Regions from separate parts of the Micromonospora sp. NBRC 110037 genome, predicted to be linked through region 1. Evidence: riboswitches for the same ligand, from Rfam matches in the RefSeq annotation. Region 1 holds a riboswitch; each other region holds the start of a gene.
The links. A riboswitch is a leader RNA that binds a small molecule or an ion and turns the genes downstream of it on or off. The one in region 1 is predicted to bind cobalamin.
Positions count from the first base shown of each region.

Region 1 (5,801 bases):
CATGGTCCAGTACTTCGGCGAGCAGCTGGACGGGTTCGCCGCCACCGAACACGGCTGGGTCCAGTCCTACGGCTCCCGATGCGTGCGTCCGCCCGTCATCTACGGCGACGTGGCACGCAGGGCGCCGATGACCGTCAACTGGTCCACCTACGCGCAGTCGCTGACCGACCGGCCGGTCAAGGGCATGCTCACCGGCCCGGTCACGATCCTGGCCTGGTCGTTCGTCCGCAGCGACCAGCCACTGGCAGACACTGCGGACCAGGTCGCGCTCGCCCTGCGCGACGAGTGCCGTGATCTCGAGGCAGCCGGTATCCGGGTCATCCAGGTCGACGAGCCGGCGCTGCGTGAGACGCTGCCACTGCGCAGGGCGGACCAGAAGGCGTACCTGGACTGGGCAGTCGGGGCGTTCCGCCTGGCCACCTGCGGAGTCGCCGACGACACCCAGATCCACACCCACCTGTGCTACTCGGAGTTCGGGGAGGTGATCACGGCCATCGACGCCCTCGACGCCGACGTCACGAGCATCGAGGCATCCCGCTCCCGGATGGAGGTCCTCGACGACCTCGCCGCGATCGGATACCGCCGGGGTGTGGGGCCCGGCGTCTGGGACATCCACTCACCCCGGGTGCCGTCCCACGACGAGGTCGTCGGCGCGCTGCGCCGGGCCGTGGCCGCGGTGCCGGCCGAGCGGCTGTGGGTGAACCCCGACTGCGGCCTCAAGACGCGCGGCTATCCCGAGGTCGAGGCGTCCCTCCAGCACCTGGTCGCCGCCGCGGCCGAGCTGCGCGGACGCTGAGCCGCCGGCCGGGCGGAACGCCGCGCCGTTCCGCCCGGCCCGGGCCCGGTTCAGCCCTTGACAGGCCGTGCCCGGAGCGCCGAGGCTGCATGAAGTGATGTATGTCGATGTTACGGGGGCATGATGCGACGCAGGATCTTCGCGCTGGCTACAGCAGCCGCGGTCGTCGTCGGCGGGGCCATGACGATGGCGCTGCGGCCGGCCTACGCCGCGACGGCGTGCACGGTGGACTACACCATCACCCGGGAGTGGTCCAGCGGCTTCTGGGCCGAGCTCACCGTCACCAACCTGGGCGCTCCCGTCACCGACTGGTGGCTGCGGTTCCGGCAGGCGAACGGTCAGACGATCACCATGGGCCTCGACCGGCTGCCGGACGGATACACGCTGGGCAGCGGCGAGATGTATCCGATGACCATGCTCCGTCCGCCGGCGGGATCCACGCTGCCGACCGGCGCCTCGGTGACGGTGCGGTTCGGCGGCAACTACCAGGGTGCCGACCCCGAGCCGACCGACTGGGTGTTGAGCGGCCAGCCGTGCGACGGGGACGGCGCCGACCCGACCGGCTCGTCGCCGCCGCCGGCCTCGGGGAGCCCGCGGCCCAGCCCACTGCCGGGCGGGCCGTCGGTGGCGCTCACCTCGCCCCTGCCCAATGACTTCTTCGCCGCGCCGGGCGTCATCCCGATCCGTGCCGAGGCCACGGCGGCGCCCGGCCGGCGGATCGAGCGGGTCGAGTTCCGCGAGCGCGGCAGGCTGCTCGCCGTGGACACCACCGCGCCGTACGCGTTCGACTGGCGCGGCGTGGCGGCGAACAGCGGCACCCGCGTCACCGCCACCGCCTACGACAGCAGCGGCGCCCAGGCCACCGCCGAGGTCCGCGGCATCCGGGTGCTCCCGCCGCAGGCGCCCGGCGCCGCGCCTGCGCTGAAGGCGTTCGGCAACCGCATCCTCACGGTCACAGCCAGTCCGAGGCCGTACCGGCCCCGTGGAATCATCCGGTCGGCCGCGCCCGGCGAATGCGCATGGGGACCGATCCACTGGGACGGCCCGGTCGACGACGCGTCGGTAGGCGCGCTGCGGGCCCGCGGCGTCAACGCGGTACGGGTCGTGCTGAGCGACGCCTGCTACGCCTACACCGGCAGCCCTGCCGATCGGCAGAACCGCGTCGGCTACCTCGACGAGGCGGCCCGGTACGTCGACCGGCTCGTCGGGGCCGGCATCACACCCGTCGTGTCGCTGCGGCAGAGCGACATCTCCGCCACCCGCACGTTCTGGAGCGCGGCGGCGGAGGTGTTCGGCGACGACAACGCAGTGGTCTTCGACATCTCGCCGTACGACTTCCCGGCGGCCGGCGGCACCGATCCCGCGGCGGTCTGGACCTGCTGGCGCGACGGCGGATCCGAGTGCGCCGGCGCCGGTCTGCCGAACTTCGGCGTGCAGGAGCAGATCCGCCTGCTTCGCGTCCAGGGCTCGTTCAACCTGGTCCTCGCCGCCGGGATCGACGGCGGCAACGATCTGAGCCGGTGGCTGGAATATCGCCCGGCTGACCCGGACGGCCGCAGCGTGGCCGCCGCCTGGCGCGTCGACGACCGCTCGGCCTGCGCCACGCCGGCCTGCTGGCGGTCCACGCTGCTCCCGGTCGCCGCCCAGGTGCCGCTGGTCGCCACCGACGTCAGCGCCGGCTCGGGGGCGCCGACGTTCGTACCGCGGACTGTCGCCTGGCTCGACCAGCACGGCATCGGCCACCTGCGCCGGTGACCGGGGGAGGGGAGGCCGCGGCCGGAGGGCCGGTCAGACGGCCGCGCGCGCCCACTGCTGGTTGGTGCCGCTGCCTCTCCTACCCGTACGACCCCTCGACCGGGTCGGCGTGGGCGGGACATCGCACATCGAGCCGTCCATCGACGTTCATCCAACAGATCGGCGTGCGTAAGCTCCACACGGTCGGATCCATGGAACCTACGGAGGAGGTTCCATGGATCGTCGAACGATGTTGCGGGCCACCGTTGTCGGTGCGGGCGCCCTCGCCCTGCCGTTCACGGCGTGGTCGGCGGCGTACGGAGCCCCGGCACAGAACGCGGCGGGGCCCTACGGCGGGCTTCAGGCAGCCGACGCCAACGGCATCCAGTTGCCGGCCGGGTTCACCAGCTCGATCGTCGCGCGTTCCCGGCGGACGGTGCCGGGGACGTCGTACACCTGGCACGACGCTCCGGACGGTGGCGCCGTGTTCGCGAACGGCAGCGGCTGGATCTACGTGTCGAACTCCGAGGTGTCGGCCGGTGCGGGTGGCGGCGTCTCGCGACTCGTTTTCAACTCCAGCGGGGCCGTGGTCGGGGCGTCGCGGATCCTCTCCGGCACCAACAACAACTGCGCCGGTGGCAAGACACCGTGGAACACCTGGCTCTCCTGCGAGGAGGTGTCCCTGGGACGTGTCTTCGAGACGTACCCTCTCGGCGGGACCGCGGTGGCGCGTCCCGCGATGGGCCGGTTCAAGCACGAGGCGGCCGCGGCCGACCCGGTCCGCCGCGTGGTCTACCTGACCGAGGACGAGACCGACGGCAAGTTCTACCGCTTCGTGCCGGCCACCTGGGGCGACCTGTCCGCCGGAACCCTCCAGGTCCTCCGCGCCGGTACGGCCACCTCCGGCACGTTCACCTGGGCCACGGTGCCCGATCCGGACGGCTCGCCCACCCCGACCCGGCAGCAGGTGTCCGGCGCGAAGACGTTCAACGGTGGCGAGGGCTGTCACTACGCGGACGACACCGTCTGGTTCACCACGAAGGGCGACAACCGCGTGTGGCAGGTCAACCTGGCCGCCGGCACGTACGAGCTCGCCTACGACGACAACCTGGTCAGTCCGGGCGCCCCTCCGCTGACCGGGGTCGACAACATCACCGGGTCCACGGCCGGGGACCTCTACGTCGCCGAGGACGGCGGGAACATGGAGATCTGCATGATCACGCCGGACGACAAGATCTCGGTCTTCCTGCGGATCACCGGACAGAGCGGTTCGGAGATCACCGGGCCGGCGTTCACCCCGGCGGGGGACCGGCTGTACTTCTCCTCGCAACGCGGCACGACCGGCTCGTCCTCCGGCGGCATCACCTACTGCGTCACCGGTCCGTTCCGCCGTTGACCGGCTCCCGGTCCCGCCGGCAGTGACCACACGGTGAGGGACGCCCGGTCCTCACCGGGCGTCCTTCACCGGCGTGCTCCACGCGGACGCGCCGGGACGACGGCCTCTCGACGTCGGGGTGTGAAACCGCCGATTCCGCCGGCCGTCACGGCACGTGGCCGGTTCCTGGCGCATTGACATCGGCGCACCGGCCACAGCAGACTGTCGCGACAACTCAACCACCGCGTGTACGTGCGGGGGAAGACCGGTCGAAATCCGGCGCTGGCCCGCAACGGTAGGCCGCCCAGAGAACTCTGCGGCGGCGAGCCCGAATACCCGTCGTACGCGTGCAACCGCTCCCCACCCGTCGTGGCCCACGGGTCGGAGTCCCGGACGCCCCCGCGTACTGCGGCCGTCCGGGCTTTCGACGACCGCCGGGCCGGAAAGGCGCTTCCGATGGTCGTCCGCCGAAGCCGGCACCGCCTGCTCGCGCTCCTCTGCGGCGTACTCGCCGCCCTCACCCTCACCACACCGGCCGTCGCCGCCCCCGATCGCGCCGCCCTCACCCGCCCGGAGGCCGCCGCCGGCTGGCTCGCCCGGCAACTCGTCGACGGCGAACGCTTCGAGGCGGTCTTCGACGGTGTCGCCTACCCCGACCAGGGGCTGACCCTCGACGCCGTGTTCGCCTTCGCCGCCGCCGGCGTGGCCGACGACCACGGCGCCGGCGCGCTGGCCTGGGTCACCCGGCCGGACATCCGCGACGGCTATCTCGGCGACGGCGTCTCCGAGGCGTACGCGGGCGCGACCGCCAAGCTCGCCCTCGCCGTGCAGGTGCGCGGCGGCGACCCGGCCGACGTCGCCGGGGTGGACCTGATCGCCCGGCTGCGTTCGCTGCAGACGCCGGCCGGCCGGTTCAGCGACCGGTCCGCGTACGGCGACTACAGCAACGCGTTCAGCCAGTCCTTCGCGCTGCTGGCGCTGGACCGTACGGCGGCCGGGGCGCCACCGGCGGCGGCCGCCTGGCTGGCCGGCACCCGATGCCCGGACGGCGGCTACCCGCTGCTGCCCGCCCAACCGGTCTGCACGTCCGACGTGGACGCCACCGCGCTCGTGACGCAGGCGCTGCGCGCCGCGGACCGTCCGGCCGACGCCGCCGCCGGGCTGCGCTGGCTGGTGTCCGTTCAGCGTGCCGACGGCGGCTTCGCCAACGCGGCCGGCACACCGAACGCCAACAGCACCGGCCTCGCCGCGCAGGCCCTGCGCGACGGTCACCGGCTGCCGGCCTGGGCGCGGTCCCGGGCATTCCTCGCCGGACTCCAGGTCGGCTGCGCCGGGGCGCCCGCCGACCGGGGCGCTGTCGACTTCGACGGTGGCGGCTTCGACCCGGCCACCGCGCCCCGGGCCACCGCCCAGGCCGTCCTCGGTCTCACCGGGATCGGGTACGCCCGTCTGTCCGCCGCCGGCGCCGACCCCGGCGCACCGGTGCTCGCCTGCCCGTGAACCGCCTCGCCGCTCACCCGATCACAGGAGGACCCGTGTTCCGTCACCGTCCCACCGCCCGCACCTGGATGGCCGGCCTGCTGGCCGCCGTCGTGGCCGGCGTCGCGCTGACCGCAGTCGAACCCGCGCCCCGGTCGGCGCACGCCGCCGCCTGCGCCGGCACCTCGGGAGTCACTGTGGTCGTCGACTTCGCCGCGCTCGGCGGCGGCGTCCAGGTCGCCTGTGCGCCGGGCGATCCGGCCACCGGCCTGGCCGCGCTTCAGGCCGCCGGCTTCACCGTCACCGGCACCGCCCGCTGGGGCCTGGCCTTCGTCTGCCGGATCAACGGCAAGCCCACCGCCGCGACCGAGCCGTGCGTCAACACCCCGCCGGCCACCGCGTACTGGTCGTACTGGC
Region 1 is NZ_BBVA01000002.1:740,219-746,019, forward strand. Features, by position in the region: gene metE (5-methyltetrahydropteroyltriglutamate--homocysteine S-methyltransferase) at 1-796, shown strand, start outside; gene A4R25_RS02585 (Ig-like domain-containing protein) at 917-2,551, shown strand; gene A4R25_RS02590 (alkaline phosphatase PhoX) at 2,766-3,926, shown strand; cobalamin riboswitch at 4,128-4,264, shown strand; gene A4R25_RS02595 (hypothetical protein) at 4,362-5,405, shown strand; gene A4R25_RS02600 (hypothetical protein) at 5,474-5,801, shown strand, end outside.

Region 2 (5,801 bases), 390 kb from region 1:
GCGCGGCACGGGCCGGCCCGGCGTCGCGGCGGACGGGGCGGACGGCGGCGGCGCCGGGCGGGCGTTCCGGCGCGGGCTGCTCACGAACCTGCTCAACCCGAAGATGATCCTGTTCAGCGTGGCGTTCCTGCCGCAGTTCGTCCGGCCCGACGCGGGCCCGGTGGCGGCACAGCTGGTGCTGCTCGGCGCGCTGTTCGTCGCGGTGCAGCTCACCGTGGACCTGGCTCTCGGCGTGGGCGCCGGGCGGTTCGCCCGCCGCTGGGGCGACAGCCGCTGGTCGCGGCGGGTCGACCGGCTCTGCGCTGTCGCCTTCGTCGCGCTCGGTGTCCGGCTGGCCGCCGGCTGACGCTTGCTCGACTCCAGCTCGCCGAGATGGCGGCATCAGGAGGGCTCCGACCCCGCCACCTCGGCGAGCTGGTGAGGATCACGCTCCGGCGCCCGGGGCGGGGCGGCGGGCCGCTCGCGGTCCAGGTGCAGGCGCAGCAGCACCCAGCCCAGCGACACACCGCCGATGAACACGTACGCGGGCTGCGTGCCGAACGTGTCCCAGCAGGTGTGCAGCGTGACGGCGGCGGCGAAGGTGAGCAGGAACGCCGCCAGTCTCCGGCCGCCGGGCGCGGCGGCGAACGTGAACAACGCGGCGGCGGTCAGCCCGGTCCAGGCCAGGTGCGCGGCGGGCGCGGTGAGACCGCGAACCAGCAGCGTCCGCTCGACGGCGCCGAGGTTGCCCTCCGACCCGACGAACGCGGCGAACGCGTACCCCATGGTCTCCAGCGCGGCGAACCCGGCGCCGGAGGCCACGCCGATCACCAGGCCCTGCGCCGGTGACCGGTGCCGCCGCCACAGCAGCAGGATGCCGGCCGGCACGATCAGCTTCGCGGTCTCCTCGGCCAGGCCGACGAGCGCCATCGGCAGGACGCCGAGGCGGTGCAGCGTGCCGTACTCCAGCCAGCCGGCGGCGACCACGCCGACCACGCCGCCGAGAAGCGCGGCGACGCCGACGACGGAGCCGGGGACCGGGCGGCGGGCCGGCCGCCCCTGGGCGAAGGCCAGGAACGTGGCGGGCGCGACGCACGCGCCGAGCACGATCAGCGCCGGTACGAACGTGACGGTGCCGGTGCCGGACAGTGTCTCCAGCACCAGCAGGTGAAGCCCGACGCCGACGAGCAGGACCGCCACCCACGCCCAGCGGCGTCCGGTATTCCCCATACGCCGAGTATCGCGCCCGGCGGCGAGCGCCGGCATCGGGGGTAGGCACTGTGGACAGTGAGATCCATGCGACACGCCCGACACGACATCTGGTGTTGCCCAACCGCCCCCACCGCCATATATGGTGGTGCCGCAGCTGGTTCGGCCGAGCCCTCCGGGGCGGGGCCGAGGCAAGAGGGAACCCGGTGGAAATCCGGGACTGCCCCGCAGCGGTGAGTGGGAACGACAGCCGTCAACAGCACTGGGCCACCGGCCTGGGAAGCGACGGCCGGTAGGCGACCGGCGACCCCGGTCGGGCCCGCGAGTCCGAAGACCTGCCAGCGCGCCGTGCGCCTCCGCGTACGGCGGCCGGAGGTCGCGCGGGACGACCGACGCCAGCAGCCGGGCCGGCCGCGCCGTGCCCGTTGGCGTCTCCCGCCGTCTCCAGACGGTGACAGCGAGGAGAGGTCATGACTGTCGTGCAGGAAAGCCCGCCGGCCACCGGCGGCGGGTCCGAGGCCCGCCGGCCGGCGATGCGGGTACGCAAACGGGACGGCGACACCGAGCCGGTGGACGTCGGCAAGATCGTCCGGGCGGTCGAACGCTGGGTCGCCGACCTGGACGAGGTGGACCCGCTGCGGGTGGCCACCAAGACGATCAGCGGGCTCTACGACGGGGCGACCACCGCCGAGCTGGACCGGCTGTCGATCCAGACCGCGGCGGAGCTGATCGGCGAGGAGCCGCAGTACTCGAAGCTGGCGGCAAGGCTGCTGGCCGCGTACGTGGACAAGGAGGTCCGCGGTCAGGGCGTGGCGAGCTTCAGCCAGTCGATCGCGTACGCGCACGGGCTGGGGCTGATCGGCGACGAGACGGCCGCGTTCGTCGCCCGGCACGCGCGCAAGCTCGACGACGCCGTGGACCCGGACGGCGACAGGCGGTTCGAGTACTTCGGACTGCGCACTGTCGCGGACCGCTACCTGCTGCGGCACCCGCAGTCGCGGCTGGTGGTGGAGACGCCGCAGTACTGGCTGCTGCGGGTGGCCTGCGGACTGTCCCGCACCCCGGGCGAGGCGGTCGGCTTCTACCGGCTGATGTCCAGCCTGGCCTATCTGCCCAGCTCCCCCACGCTGTTCAACTCCGGCACCCGGCACACCCAGATGTCGTCGTGCTTCCTGGTCGACTCGCCGCGCGACGAGCTTGACTCGATCTACGAGCGCTACCACCAGGTGGCGAAGCTGTCGAAGTTCTCCGGCGGCATCGGCATCGCCTGGTCGCGGGTGCGCGGCCGGGGCGCGCTGATCCGGGGCACGAACGGCCGGTCCAACGGCATCGTGCCGTTCCTCAAGACGCTCGACGCCGGGGTGGCCGCGGTCAACCAGGGCGGCCGGCGCAAGGGCGCGGCCTGCGTCTACCTGGAGCCGTGGCACCCGGACGTGGAGGAGTTCCTGGAGCTGCGGGACAACACCGGCGAGGAGTCCCGGCGTACGCACAACCTCAACCTGGCCAACTGGATCCCGGACGAGTTCATGCGCCGGGTCGAGGCCGACGGCGAGTGGTCGCTCGTCGATCCGTCGGACGCCCCGGAGCTGCCCGACCTGTACGGGGAGGCGTTCGACGCCGCGTACCGGGCGGCCGAGAAGAACGCGGTCCGCACGGTACGGGCCCGGGACCTGTACGGGCGGATGATGCGCACGCTCGCACAGACCGGCAACGGCTGGATGACGTTCAAGGACGCCGCGAACCGGCTGTCCAACCAGACCGGTGAGCCGGGCAACGTGATCCACCTGTCCAACCTGTGCACCGAGATCCTGGAGGTGAACGACGACGCCGAGACGGCGGTGTGCAACCTCGGCTCGGTGAACCTCGGCGCCCACGTCACCGCCGACGGGGTGGACTGGGAGCGGCTGCGCGCCACGGTCCGCACCGCTGTGGTGTTCCTCGACCGGGTGATCGACATCAACTACTACCCGGCCGAGCAGGCGGCGGCGTCGAACCCGCGCTGGCGGCCGGTCGGGCTCGGCCTGATGGGGTTGCAGGACGCGTTTTTCACGCTGCGCCTGCCGTTCGACTCCGCCGAGGCGAAGGAGCTGTCCACCCGGGTGCAGGAGGAGATCCTGCTGACCGCGCTGGAGACCTCCGCCGGGCTGGCCGAGCAGTTCGGGCCGCATCCGGCGTACCCGCAGACCCGGGCCGCGAAGGGTGACCTGCACCCGGACCTGTGGGGCGCGGAGCCGGCGCAGGCCGGACGGTGGGCGGCGCTGCGTGAGCGGATCGCCGCAGGCGGGCTGCGCAACTCGCTGCTGGTGGCGATCGCGCCGACCGCCACCATCGCCTCCATCGCCGGCTGCTACGAGTGCGTGGAGCCGCAGGTGTCCAACCTGTTCAAGCGCGAGACGATGTCCGGGGAGTTCCTCCAGGTCAACACGTACCTGGTGCGGGAGCTGAAGGCCCGCGGACTGTGGACGCCGCAGGTCCGCGACCGGATCAAGCGGGCCGAGGGCTCGGTGCAGGACATCACCGAACTGCCCGCGCCGGTGCGGGAGCTGTTCCGCACCGCCTGGGAGCTGCCGCAGCGGGCGCTGATCGACCTGGCCGCCGCGCGGGCGCCGTTCGTCGACCAGTCCCAGTCGCTGAACCTGTTCCTGAGCGCGCCGACCATCGGCAAGCTGTCCTCGATGTACCTGTACGCCTGGAAGGCCGGGCTGAAGACCACCTACTACCTGCGTTCCCGTCCCGCCACCCGCATCCAGCAGGCCACCGTCGCCCCGGTGCCCGCCCCGGTGCCCGGCGTGGTCTCCGCCGTGAGCGACGACGAGGCGCTGGCCTGTTCCCTGGAGAACCCCGAGAGCTGCGAGGCATGCCAGTGACCACCACCGCACCGACCCGGCACATGCTGCTCGACCCCGGCATGGACCTGACCCTGCGGCCGATGCGCTACCCGCGCTTCTTCGACCGGTTCAAGGACGCGATCAAGAACACCTGGACGGTCGAGGAGGTGGACCTGCACTCGGACCTCGCCGACCTGGCGAAGCTGTCCCCCGCCGAACGGCACCTGGTGTCGCGGCTGGTGGCGTTCTTCGCCACCGGCGACACGATCGTCGCCAACAACCTGGTGCTCAACCTCTACCAGCACGTCAACTCGCCCGAGGGCCGGCTCTACCTGTCCCGGCAGCTGTTCGAGGAGGCGGTGCACGTCCAGTTCTACCTGAACCTGCTCGACACGTACGTGCCGGACGAGAAGGAACGGTTCGCCGCGTTCGCCGCGGTGGAGAACATCCCGTCGATCGCCCGCAAGGCCGAGTTCTGCTTCCGGTGGATCGACTCGATCTTCGAGCTGCGCGAGCTGCGGACCCGCGACGACCGGCGGGCGTTCCTGCTCAACCTGATCTGCTTCGCCGCGTGCATCGAGGGCCTGTTCTTCTACGGCGCGTTCGCCTACGTCTACTTCCTGCGCTCCCGGGGCCTGCTCAACGGGCTGGCCTCCGGCACCAACTGGGTGTTCCGGGACGAGTCGATGCACATGGCGTTCGCCTTCGACGTGGTGGAGACCGTACGCGCCGAGGAACCGGACCTGTTCGACGCCGAGATGGAGAAGCAGGTGAAGGAGATGCTGGCCGAGGCGGTGGAGTGCGAGGTGAGCTTCGCCGCGGACCTGCTGGGCCAGGGCGTGCCGGGGATGTCGCTGGCGGACATGCGCGAGTACCTCCAGCACGTGGCCGACCGGCGCCTGGCGGTGCTCGGCATCGCCCCGATGTACGGCAGCGCCAACCCGTTCGCGTTCATGGAGTTGCAGGACGTGCAGGAGCTGTCCAACTTCTTCGAGCGTCGGGTGTCGGCGTACCAGGTCGGCGTGACCGGCAGCGTCACGTTCGACGACGACTTCTGACCGCCGCCCCCGCCCCGGCCGTCACGGCCGGGGCGGGGCCGGGCTCTCGCCGGGCAGCGCCGCCGCCCGCACCCGCCCGATCAACGCCACCACGGCGAGCGCCAGCACGGCCACCACCACGAACGCGGTACGCAGGTCCAGCGCGCCGGCGAGAAGGCCGATCACCGGCGCCGCGAGCAGCGCGCCCGGCCACTGGCCCATCGCCACCACGGAGACGCCCTCGCCGGACGTGAGGCCCGGCTGCTCACCGGCGAAGCCGAGCACCGTCGGGGTCACGCACGCCAGGCCGAACCCGAGCAGTCCGAACCCGGCCATCACCGCCGCCGGATGGGGGTACGCCACCGGCAGCGCCACGCCGGCTGTCGCGACCAGCGCGGACAGCCGGACGAAGCGGATCCGCCCGACCCGGCCGGCCAGCCGGTCGCCGAACAGCCGGGCGACGGTCGCGGCCAGCGAGAGACAGGTGTACGTGGCCGCGGCGAGCACCGCCGTGGCGCCGGCCACCTCGGTCGCGTACAGCGCGCTCCACTGGGCGCCGGCCATCTCGATGAACGAGGCGAGGAAGGCGATCACCGCGAGCAGCAGCAGTTGCGGGGTGAACCGGTCACGCAGCCGGCGCCGCGCCTCGCCGTCCTTGGTCTCCTGGCGGGGCGTGTCGGGCAGCCAGCGGTGCGTGGCGATCAGCAGCGCGCCCAGCAGGACACTGGTGACGGCCATCTGCGCCGAC
Region 2 is NZ_BBVA01000002.1:1,130,160-1,135,960, reverse strand. Features, by position in the region: gene A4R25_RS04080 (LysE family translocator) at 1-346, shown strand, start outside; gene A4R25_RS04075 (PrsW family glutamic-type intramembrane protease) at 382-1,209, opposite strand; cobalamin riboswitch at 1,330-1,546, shown strand; gene A4R25_RS04070 (ribonucleoside-diphosphate reductase subunit alpha) at 1,659-4,055, shown strand; gene A4R25_RS04065 (ribonucleotide-diphosphate reductase subunit beta) at 4,046-5,074, shown strand; gene A4R25_RS04060 (MFS transporter) at 5,096-5,801, opposite strand, start outside.
Region 2: linked by a shared signal. The riboswitch ahead of A4R25_RS04070 (ribonucleoside-diphosphate reductase subunit alpha) and the one ahead of A4R25_RS02595 (hypothetical protein) in region 1 are both predicted to bind cobalamin.

Region 3 (5,801 bases), on a different contig from region 1:
CACCAAGGGCGCCACGAACGACGTCTACGTGGCCCTGTCCACCGGCACCACGTTCGGTGCCAGCAGCAAATGGCACGACTACTTCGGCCTCACCGGTGAGGTGACGCTGTGACGCCAGGATGGGAGGCCCCCGTGGCCGGAACACGACGGAGACGGCGGCGCGCCGGCGTCGCCCTGCTGGTGGCGGCGCTCGCCGGCGCGGTCGCGGTGCAGCCCGCGCCGGTGTCCGCGACGCCGCCGGGCCGTACCGCGCTGGACGCCGCCTTCGTGCGGGCGGCGCAGGAGTACGACGTGCCCCGGGACGTCCTGGTAGCGGTCGGCTACGGCGAGTCCCGCCTGGACGGGCACGGCGGCGAGCCGAGCCAGGCCAACGGCTACGGGGTGATGCACCTGGTGAGCAACCCGGTCCGGCACAGCCTGGAACGGGCGGCGGCGTTGACCGGTGAGCCGGTCGCGCGTCTGAAGACCGTCACGCCGGCGAACATCCGCGGCGGCGCGGCAGTGCTGCGCGAGCTGGCCGACGCCGAGGGGCTGACCGCGCGGGACCGGGACCGGGTCACCGCCTGGTATCCGGTGGTGGCGCGGTACGGCGGCGCGGCCGACGACGCCACCGCCCGCCTGTACGCGGACGGGATCTACGAGCTGGTGCAGCAGGGCATCCCAGGCGCGGTGCCGGTCCGGGCGTACCGGGTCGAGCCGGAGCGCGGCCGCTACGCCGCGGTTCCCCCCGCCGGCACGGCGCCCCGTACGCTCGCAGCCGTGCCGGAGTATCCGGCGGCGCGGTGGGTCGCCGCGAACGGCGCGAACTACGGCATCGGGCGGTCCAGCCGGATCACCACTGTGATCCTCCACGTCACCCAGGGCTCGTACGCCGGGACGGTCAGCTGGTTCCAGAACCCGTCGTCCGGCGTCAGCGCCCACTACGTGGTGAAGTCCAGCAACGGCGAGATCACCCAGATGGTCCGCGAGGGCGACACCGCGTACCACGCCCGGTCCGGCAACGCGTACGGCGTCGGCATCGAGCACGAGGGGTACGTCGACAACCCGGCCTGGTTCACCGACGCGATGTACCGTTCCTCGGCCGCGCTGACCCGCTACCTGTGCGACAAGTACGGCATCCCGAAGAACCGCACCGGCATCAAGGGGCACAACGAGATCCCGGGTAACGACCACACCGACCCGGGACCGAACTGGAACTGGAACTACTACCTCTCGCTGGTGAACCAGGGTGGCGGGGGCCCGACCGCCCGCTATTTCGGTGGTTCGCCGACGGATTTCACCGGTGACGGCCGGGATGACGTGGTCGCGTTCACCCACGGTGCGCTGGCCGACGCGTATGTGGCCACGTCGACGGGTTCGTCGTTCGCGGGCACGTCGGTGAAGTGGCACGACTGGTTCGCCCTGCCCGGAGAGACCCCCCTGACCGGAGACGTCAACGGCGACGGACGCGACGACGCCATCGTGTTCACCCACGGCACCACCGCCGACGTCCACGTCGCCCTGTCCACCGGCACATCCTTCACCACATCCCAGAAATGGCACGACTGGTTCGCCCCCGGCACCGAAATCCCCGCCGTCGGCGACGTCAACGGCGACGGCCGCGACGACATCATCACCTTCACCCACGACACCAACGCCGACGTCTACGTCGCCCTGTCCACCGGCACCTCCTTCACCGGCACCGCCGTGAAATGGCACGACTACTTCTCCATCACCGGGGAGTTCCCCGCCCTCGGCGACGTCAACGGCGACGGCAAAGACGACATCATCACCTTCACCCAAGGCCCCGCCACCGCCTCCGACGTCATCGTCGCCCTCTCCACCGGCACCACCTTCGGCCCACCCCAGAAATGGCACGACCTGTTCGCCGTCGGCACCGAACAACCCCGCGTCGGAGACATCAACGGCGACGGCAAGGATGACATCGTCACCTTCACCTGCAACACCGACGCCGACGTCTACGCCGCCACCTCCACCGGCACCACCTTCACCGGCACCACGATCAAGTGGCACGACTTCTTCTGCCTCACCGGCGAATTCCCCTACCTCGCCGACACCAACGGCGACGGCAAAGACGACCTCATCGTCTTCACCAAAGGCACCACAAACGACATCTACGTCGCCCTCTCCACCGGCACCACCTTCGCCCCCAGCACCAAATGGCACGACTACTTCGGCCTCACCAGCGAAACCACACTCTGAGCCCGACGGCGAGCGACGCCGGCCCGGATCGGGACCGGCGTCGCTCGCCGTCCACCTACCGCTCCACCACGTTGCGCGAGCTGGAGGCAGGCCTGACCGACGGGCTGGCCTTCGCTGCCGCGCTCACGTTGCTGGTCGTGGCGGGCTGTCGCGGTGCGGCTGCGGCAGCGGCGTCACCTGCGCCTGGCCACCTGACCGGCGGGGACGTGGGCGGAACCCGGGGAGACGATCGCGGTCAGGCCGGCGGTGGACAGCGTCGCCCCGCCCAGGTCGAGCGTCCACCGGCCGGGTCCCGCGATTCCGGGACCAGTATCCGGCCGGCGAGCAGGCAGATCACCACGATCGGGACGTTCACCAGGAAGATCGCACCCCAGGGCAGGTGAGCCAGGACGAGTCCGCCGATCGGCGGCCCGGCGGCGAAGCCCAGCGCACTGGTCGCCGCCCAGATGCCGATCGCCGGGGACCAGCAACAACATCTTCCCGCTCGTCCCCGGCGTGGACGGCGTGGTACGCGACGAGAAGGGCAACGTCCGCTGCGTGGTCCTGCACGATACGCCCCTTGGAACCTTCGCCGAACGCACCCTGATCGACCCTCGCGCAGCGTGGTTCTACCCGACGGCGTGGACCCGGTGCGGATCGCCACCGCCATGAACCCGGGCGATGTCATCCTGGATCGCGCTGACGCGCCGCATCAACTTCACCGCGGGCCAGCGCGTCCTTGTCCTCGGCGCCGTCGGCAACGCAGGTCGGATGGCGATCCAGATCGCGAAGTACCGTGCTCGCTCGTCGAGCTCTTCGACGTCTGCATCGCCGGCCTCATGCCCACGACCGAGGAGCCGGTCGCCGGCGGACGTGGCCTCGCACCTGCGCTCACGTATTGCTGCTCAGCCTCAGCCACGGCGCTCACTGTCGATCACGTGCCCTCGCCCAGCCACCGCGCACGAGAAAGGAGCCGGATGGGTTGCGGGCCGACAGCCACGCCGAGGCCGGTCCGGCGCGTCGGATTTCCCACAGCGGGTGCCCGGACCGGATCCGCGGCGAGCGCGGGCCGTTATGGTGGGGACGCCGTGGTGTTCGGGAAGCCGGTGTGATGCCGGCGCGGCCCTCGCCACTGTGATCGGGAGACCGTCGGCCCTCGTCGTTTCGCGAGGTCACTGGGCAGAGATGCCTGGGAAGGCCGGCCGGCGGTTGCTTGTCCCGTCAGCCAGGAGACCGGCCACGGCACGTTCGTCCCCGTCCACGAGGTGTTGGAAGGCGGTCCCGCTGTGCGGTTCCCCATGCCCTGGCGCGTTGCCGCGCCGTTGTTGCTGTCCACTGTGCTGCTCACCGGCTGCGGCGCCGATGCCAAGCCTGCTGCCGCACCACCGGCGGTGTCCGCTGGACCGGTCGCGGTGACCAACTGCGGCACCCCGGTGACCATCGCGGCGCCACCGATGCGGGTCGTCACCATGAACCAGGCCGCCACGGAGATCATGCTGGCCCTGGGCCTGCAAGATCGGATGATCGGCACGGCCTACCTCGACGACGCGATCCTGCCCGCCTACGCGGACGCCTACGCGAAGATCCCGGTGCTGGCCAAGGAGTACCCGACCAAGGAGAAGCTGCTCGAGGCTGAACCCGATTTCGTGTACGCGTCGTACAACAGCGCGTTCGGTGACGAGGGGGTCGGTGACCGCGCCGACTGGCAGAAACTCGGCGTCGACACCTACATCTCCCCTGCCGGGTGCCCGGCGCAGACCCGGCAGGCGAAGCTCGCCATCGGCGACGTGTTCACCGAGATCCGCGAGCTCGCGGCGATCTTCGGGGTGAGCGACCGCGGCGAGAAGCTGATCGCCGACCACGAGGGCCGCATCGCCACGGCCGCAGGCACCGCCCGCAACGTGAAGGTCATGTGGTGGGACGGCGGCAGCGACGCCCCGAGCGTCGGCGCCTGCTGCGGCGCCCCCAACATGATCATGTCGGCGGCCGGGGTCACCAACGCCTTCGCCGACCTCACCGGCAGCTGGGGCGACACAAGCTGGGAGACCGTCACCGACCGCAACCCCGAGGTCATCGTGCTCGTCGACGCGAGCTGGGATCCCGCCGCGCAGAAGAAGACCTTCCTCGCCGGGCACCGCACCCTCAAGGACCTGCCCGCGGTCAAACAGCAGTGGTACGTGGTGATCCCGTTCTCGTCAACCACGGCCGGTGTCCGCAACGTCCTCGGCGTCGAAGCCCTCGCCCAGGGCATCGCCGCGCTGCCGTCCGGGGCCCCGAGCTGACCGCCGTCACCACCCGGCCCGCCCCGGTGCGCACCCACCGCCCGGTGCGGGCGGTCGGCCTGGCCGCGCTCGTGCTGGCTCTGGTCGCCGGTCTGGTGCTGTCGGTGGCCGTCGCGGTCACCATCGGCCCGGCCGACCTGACTGTCGGGACGGTGTGGACGGTCGTCGCCGGCCACCTGGGACTCGCGAACTCGGACGTGCCGCTGCTGCGCGACCACATCGTCTGGGACCTACGTTTGCCCCGGGTTCTCGGCGCCGCCACGGTGGGGGCGGGCCTGGCCGCGGCCGGTGCGGTCATGCAGACCGTCACCCGCAATCCCCTGGCGGACCCGTACCTGCTCGGGGTCTCCTCAGGGGCGTCGCTGGGCGCGGTCCTGGTGGTCGTGGCCGGCATCGGTAGTGGCGTAGCCGCGCTGACCGGCGGCGCCTTCCTCGGCGCCCTTGTCGCGTTCCTGCTGGTCGTGGGCCTGGCCGGGAGGTTCGGGGCATTGTCGCCGACGCGCGTGGTGCTGACCGGGGTCGCGGTGGGACAACTGTGCGCGGCACTGACCTCTTTCGTGATCATCTGGGTGGCCGACCCGCACGCCACGCAGAGCATCACGTTCTGGCTGTCCGGGTCGATGGCCCGCGCCGACTGGACGGCCCTGGGCTGGGCGGTACCGGTGCTGGTCGTGGTGCTGGCGGTGGTCGGCTGGCACGCCCGTACCCTCAACGCCTTCGCCTTCGGTGAGGAGGCCGCCGCGAGCCTCGGCGTCGAGGTGAACCGGCTGCGGTGGCTGCTGCTGGTCGGCACCGCCCTGCTGACCGCCGTGCTGGTCGCGGTCAGCGGCGCGATCGGGTTCGTCGGGCTGATCCTCCCGCACGCCGCCCGCCTGATCACCGGACCGGACCACCGGCGGCTGCTACCGGTCGCCGTGCTCGCCGGCGCCATCTTCCTGACCTGGGTCGACACCGCCGCCCGCACCGTCTTCGAACCGCGTGAGCTGCCGGTCGGGGTGCTGACGGCACTGGTCGGGGTGCCGGCGTTCTTCCTGATCCTGCGCCGCCGGGAGGTACGCGGCTGATGCTTCGGATCTCCGACGTCTCGTGGGCGGTGCCCGCCGCCCGCATCCTCGACCACGTCACCGGCACCGTCCCGGCGGGCAGCCTGGTCGGGCTGCTCGGCCCGAACGGCTCCGGCAAGACCACCCTGCTGCGGGCCGTCGCCGCCCTGGTGCGCCCGGATACCGGCAACATCACACTCGCAGGCGACGACGTGACTCGGCTGCGGCGCCTTGCCCTGGCCCGGCGCATCGCGTTGCTGGCCCAGCACGCCGAGACCGACCTCGACCTGACCGT
Region 3 is NZ_BBVA01000016.1:38,872-44,672, forward strand. Features, by position in the region: gene A4R25_RS29315 (VCBS repeat-containing protein) at 1-112, shown strand, start outside; gene A4R25_RS29320 (N-acetylmuramoyl-L-alanine amidase) at 133-2,202, shown strand; partial or broken gene A4R25_RS30935 (MFS transporter) at 2,427-2,665, opposite strand; cobalamin riboswitch at 3,254-3,438, shown strand; gene A4R25_RS29325 (ABC transporter substrate-binding protein) at 3,480-4,463, shown strand; gene A4R25_RS29330 (iron ABC transporter permease) at 4,508-5,527, shown strand; gene A4R25_RS29335 (ABC transporter ATP-binding protein) at 5,527-5,801, shown strand, end outside.
Region 3: linked by a shared signal. The riboswitch ahead of A4R25_RS29325 (ABC transporter substrate-binding protein) and the one ahead of A4R25_RS02595 (hypothetical protein) in region 1 are both predicted to bind cobalamin.

Region 4 (5,801 bases), on a different contig from region 1:
CCGAGCTGTGCGCCGCGTTCGACGTGGACGGCCTGCGTGCGGACCTCGTCACCGCTCGCGCCGCCGCGGCGCACGCGGCCTGGCGGGGACGTACGCGAGTGACACTCGAGGACATCCGCATCGCCGCCCGTCTCGCGCTGCCGCACCGCCGCCGCCGCAACCCCTTCGACGAGCCCGGCCTGGACCAGGACCGCCTGGACGACCTACTCGGCCACAACGACCCCGACCCCGGACCCGACGGTCCCGGCGGCGGTCTGCCCGACGACACCGGGCACGACGGATCGGCCGGGGACGTGCCCGGCTCTCCCGGCGAGAGCCCGCCCGTACCGGAGCCCGAACGGCAGGCCGCCACATCGATGGCATCCGCGGGCGAGCCCGCACGTGCCCGCTTGCTGGTCGTGAAAGGAACCGGCGACGGTCAGGCCGGCCGGCGGTCCCGGGCACGAACACCGCAGGGCCGTGTCGCCGGGCAGCGGCGGCGCACGTCCGGCGACGGCCGGCTGCACCTGCCGGGCACCATCACCGCGGCGGCGCCGCATCAGCATTCCCGGGGTGGCTTGACCGGCGGTCGCGGCCTCGCGCTCGTGCCCGGCGACCTGCGCCGGGCCGAGACCGTCGGGCGCGAGTCGAACCTCGTGCTGCTGTGCGTGGACGCGTCCGGTTCGATGGCGGCCCGCCGCCGCATGGAGCAGGTCAAGACCGCTGTGCTGTCGCTGCTGCTGGACGCCTACCGCCGCCGGGACAAGGTCGCACTGGTGACGTTCCGCCGGCACACCGCCGAGGTCGTCCTGCCACCGACCGGCTCGGTCGACGTCGCCTCCCGCCGCCTGGCCGACCTACCGGCCGGTGGCCGGACCCCGCTCGCGGAGGGCCTGGAACGCAGTGGGGAGGTGCTGCGCCGGGAGGCGCTGCGCGACCCGTCCCGCCGGCCCCTGCTCGTCGTGGTGACCGACGGCCGCGCCACCTCCGGCCCGGACCCGCTGGGTCGTGCCCACCGCGCCGCCGCCGCGCTCGCCACCAGCGGTGTCCAGGTCGTCGTCGTGGACTGCGAGACCGGACGATTCCGGCTCGGCCTCGCCGCCCGGCTTGCCACTCATCTGAGGGCCGAGCACGTGCCGCTCGGTGAAGTGACCGCCGACGGGCTCACCGGGGTCGTTCGCACGGCGACCGCTCCGCGGGCGGGGGTGGCCTGATGCCGCAGGGTAAGCCGCTCACCGTCCCGGACGACGGCAGCACCACCCGCCAGCGGCGCAACCGGCCGCTGCTGATGGTCCACACCGGAAACGGCAAGGGCAAGTCGACCGCCGCCTTCGGTATGGCGATGCGCGCTTGGAACCAGGGCTGGGACATCGGGGTGTTCCAGTTCGTGAAGTCGGCCAAGTGGCGCATCGGGGAGCAGACCGTCCTGGAGAGGCTCGGGCTGCTGCACGAGCAGACCGGCGAAGGCGGGCCAGTCGAGTGGCACAAAATGGGCTCCGGATGGTCCTGGAGCCGTAAGAGCGGCACCGAGGCGGACCACGCCGCGGACGCCGCCGAGGGCTGGGCGGAGGTGAAGCGCCGTATCCAGGCGGAACGGCACCAGCTCTACATCCTGGACGAGTTCACCTATCCGATGCAGTGGGGCTGGGTCGACGTCGGCGACGTCGTGGAGACACTGGTCCACCGTCCCGGCCGTCAGCACGTGATCGTCACCGGGCGCCGGGCCGACCACCGGCTGATCGAGGCAGCCGATCTGGTGACCGAGATGCAGCACGTCAAGCACCCGATGGACGTCGGCCAGAAGGGCCAACGAGGCATCGAATGGTGAGCCTTCCGCGGCTGATCGTCGCGGCGCCGGCCTCCGGCCACGGCAAGACCACGGTCGCGACCGGGCTCATGGCCGCGCTGGCCGCGCGCGGGCACACCGTGTCGGGGCACAAGGTGGGGCCCGACTACATCGACCCCGGCTACCACGCGCTGGCCACCGGACGCCCCGGCCGCAACCTCGACCCGCACCTGACCGACCCCTCACTCGTGATCCCGCTGCTGCTGCACGGCGCACGCGACGCGGACATCGCCATCGTCGAAGGGGTCATGGGCCTGTTCGACGGCCGCATCGGCGGCGACGGTTTCGCCTCTACCGCGCACCTCGCGGCCCTGACCGCCACCCCGATCCTGCTGGTCGTGGACGTCTCGCACACCTCGCGCAGCGTAGGGGCCGTCGTGCACGGAATGGGCACGTTCGAGGCCGGCGTCACCGTCGCGGGTGTCGTGCTCAACAAAGCCGGGTCCGCCCGCCACGCCGCCGAGGCGGCCCGGGCGGTGGAATCCACCGGCGTACCGGTGCTCGGGATCCTGCACCGCGACCAGGGTGTCAGCGCCCCGTCGCGCCACCTCGGGCTCGTGCCGGCAGCCGAACGTGAGGAGGCCGCCGCCGCCCTGGACGTGCTGGCCGAGCAGATCGCCCGCCACGTGGACCTCGATGCGGTGCTGCAGGTGGCACGCACCGCACCCGATCTGGACGCCCAGCCATGGGATCCCGCCGCGCACGTCCGGCGGCTGGGCGCCGGATCACCGGTGGTTGCGGTCGCGGCCGGGCGTGCCTTCACCTTCCGGTACGCCGAGACGACCGAGCTGCTGCAGGCGGCGGGCTGCACCGTCGTTCCGTTCGACCCGGCCCGCGACCAGCGGCTTCCCGCCGGGACACGCGGGTTGTACCTCGGTGGGGGGTTCCCCGAGGTACACGCGTCCACGCTGAGCGCCAACACGACGCTGCGCCACGAACTGCGCCAGGCCGTCCTCGACGGCGTCCCCACCGTCGCCGAGTGCGCCGGCCTGCTGTATCTGTGCCGCTCCGTCGACGGCCATCCCATGGTCGGGGCGCTCGACGCCGAAGCAGTCATGACGCCGCGCCTCACCCTCGCGTACCACCGTGCCGGACTCGGCTCGGACCAGCTGCTCGGCGAGCGGGGAACCGCTGCCACCGGCCACGAATTCCACCGCACCACCGTCACACCCGGTCACGGCGAGCACCCCGCCTGGCGCATCGAGGGCCGCAATGCCGGATTCGCCTCCCCCAGCCTCAGCGCGTCCTATCTGCACGTGCATTGGGCTGGGCACCCGCATCTGGCCCAGTCGTTCACCGAGGCCGTACACCGGACGGCTGTCTCCTCAGCACGTTAGGAATCACCGTCACATGCAGCTGAACCTTACCGGCCGTAGCGTGCTCGTCCTCGACGGGAGCGCACCCGCCGCCGTCACGGTCAGTGCGCTGCTGCACAAGCGGGCCCTGGTCACCGTCGCCGCGCCGGCCGTGTGCGCCGCGCTGGAGGACCTCGCCCTCCGCGGGCGCCTGACCTGGGTCACCACCCCGGTCGACGAGAGCCGGTTCGACGTCGTGCTGCGTACCGTCGCACCCTCGGAGGCCGGGTCGGCGGCAGCGGTCCGAACGGCCGGACACGTCACGCTGGTCGGCGCCGGCCCGGGCGATCCGGGGCTGGTCACCGTCGCCGGACGCGCGGCCGTCAAGCAGGCCGACGTGATCCTCACCGACCGGCTCGCCCCGTGGGAGGCCCTGAAGTGGGCGCGCCCGGACGCCGAGATCATCGACGTCACCAAGATCCCGTACGGGCGGAGCACGAGCCAGGAACAGATCAACGCGCTGCTCGTCGAGCACGCCCGCGCCGGACGGCACGTTGTGCGGTTCAAGGGCGGCGACTCGTACGTCTTCGGCCGCGGCTTCGAGGAAGTCACCGCGTGCGCCGAAGCCGGCGTCCCCACCACCGTGATACCCGGCGTGACCTCCAGCATCGCGGCCCCGGAGCTGGCCGGCATCCCGGTCACCCACCGCGGACTCGTGCAAGGCTTCACCGTCATCTCCGGCCACGTACCGCCCGGCCATCCCGACTCGTCGATCGACTACGCCGCCCTCGCCCGCACCGGCACCACCCTCGTGGTGCTGATGGGCATGCGCAACCTCGCGGCCATCGCCGACGCGCTCGTCGCCGCCGGTCTCGACCGGAACACACCCTGCGCCGTCGTCGCGGACGCCGCCTCGGCCGGCCAGCGGGTGCTGCGCAGTACCCTCGCCGACGTCGTCGCCGACACCGCCGAGGCCGGCATCGGCGCGCCCGCCGTAACGGTGATCGGCCACGTCGTCGCCCTCGGACCGGCCGCCGTGCAGGCAGTCGCGACAGCGTCGCGTTGCTCCGATACCTGATATGGTCGTGCCACCCTGCTGAAGGAAGCCGGTGTGAATCCGGCGCAGTCGCGCTACTGTGACGCCGCTCGCGGCGAAGCCAGACCCTCCAGCCAGGTCGACCACCCATCGACGGGACGCAGCATCCCAAGGAGTGTCATGCCTCAGGCGACCACGGCCATTCCGGCCGTTCTTCCCACCATCCCCGTTCGCGCGCTCGCCCCCTGGGCGCTGTTCTTCGCGCTGGTCACCGCCGTCGTCCTGTATTTCGTGGGCGCCGAGCAGGGAGCTTTCTCCGTCTTCGAGGGCACCTTCATCCACGAGCTGACGCACGACGCACGGCACGTGCTGGGCTTCCCCTGCCACTGACACCACGCCACGCGGCAGTTCGCCCGGCCCGGCCGGAGTTTTCGTCTTTCCTCGTCACCGGCGCTGCGGGCGTTTCGTGCTGCCCGCGGCCGGCTCTCGAACGGACCCTTGATGACCCCTCGCACTTTTCTCGTTCACGGGCTGCTGGCCGGGCTCATCGCCGGTTTCGCGGCCTTCCTCGTCTCCTACGTCGTCGCCGAACCCCAGGTCGATGCAGCCATCGCCCTGGAGGAAGCCGGTGCCGCCGAGCACCCGCACGACAATGCCACCGCCGAGCAGTCTCACAGCCACGATGAGGAGGAGGCCGAGGTCTCGCGTGGCACCCAGTCCACCGGGGGCCTGGCACTGGGCACCATCCTGGTGGGCATCGTCCTCGGTGGAGCGACCGCGCTCGCTGCCGCCTTCGCCGCCGGGCGTCTGGGCTCCCTGTCCGCACGGGCCAGCACCGCGGTGGTCGCCGCCGTCGGTTTCGTCGCCACCGCCCTCGTGCCGTTCCTCAAGTACCCCGCCACACCACCGGCGGTCGGCTCCGGTGACACGATCAACGAGCGGACCGCGCTGTACTTCGGGTTCTGGGCACTGAGCCTGGCCGCCGCGATCGGCGCCGTGGTCCTGGCCCGGCGTCTGCTGCCCCAGCTGGGCGCATACTCGGCGGTGCTGGCCGGTGCCGGCGCCTATCTCGTGGTCGTCGTGGTCGCCGGGGCTCTGCTGCCGACAGTCAACGAGGTCGGCGGTTTCCCGGCCGACACACTCTGGTACTTCCGCATCTCGTCGATCACGACCCTGGCCGCGACTTGGGCGGTCCTGGGTGCAGTGCTGACCGGTCTGGTCGGACGCGACGCGGACCGTGCCGCCGAGCGGCTGCGCCGCCAGGAGCTGGCGGCCACGCTCTGAACCTTCCCGGCTGAACCTCGCGTCAGGGTGCGGGCAACGCCCGCACCCACGCCAGGGCGGCGTCCACGTCACGGACCAGCGGCACTCCGGCCGGCGGCCCGGCGCGGCGCACGATCACGACCGGCATCGCCCGCTCGGCGGCGACCTCCAGCTTCGCGACCGTGTGGTCACCGCCGGAGTCCTTGGTAACTAGAACGTCCGTGCCCGCCATCACCTCCCGCTCGTGCGCGAGGGTGTAGGGACCGCGGCTGCGCAGCAGCTTCCACGACACCGGCAGAACGATGTCGGGCTCGTCCACCACGCGAGCCAGGCACGCGTGCCGGCGCAACGGTTCGACGAAGTGCGCCAGCGACTGCCGTCC
Region 4 is NZ_BBVA01000016.1:46,470-52,270, reverse strand. Features, by position in the region: gene A4R25_RS29375 (magnesium chelatase subunit D family protein) at 1-1,193, shown strand, start outside; gene cobO (cob(I)yrinic acid a,c-diamide adenosyltransferase) at 1,193-1,807, shown strand; gene A4R25_RS29365 (cobyrinate a,c-diamide synthase) at 1,801-3,162, shown strand; gene cobA (uroporphyrinogen-III C-methyltransferase) at 3,176-4,198, shown strand; adenosylcobalamin (AdoCbl) riboswitch at 4,198-4,338, shown strand; gene A4R25_RS29355 (CbtB-domain containing protein) at 4,337-4,546, shown strand; gene A4R25_RS29350 (CbtA family protein) at 4,658-5,440, shown strand; gene A4R25_RS29345 (cobalt-precorrin-6A reductase) at 5,463-5,801, opposite strand, start outside.
Region 4: linked by a shared signal. The riboswitch ahead of A4R25_RS29355 (CbtB-domain containing protein) and the one ahead of A4R25_RS02595 (hypothetical protein) in region 1 are both predicted to bind cobalamin.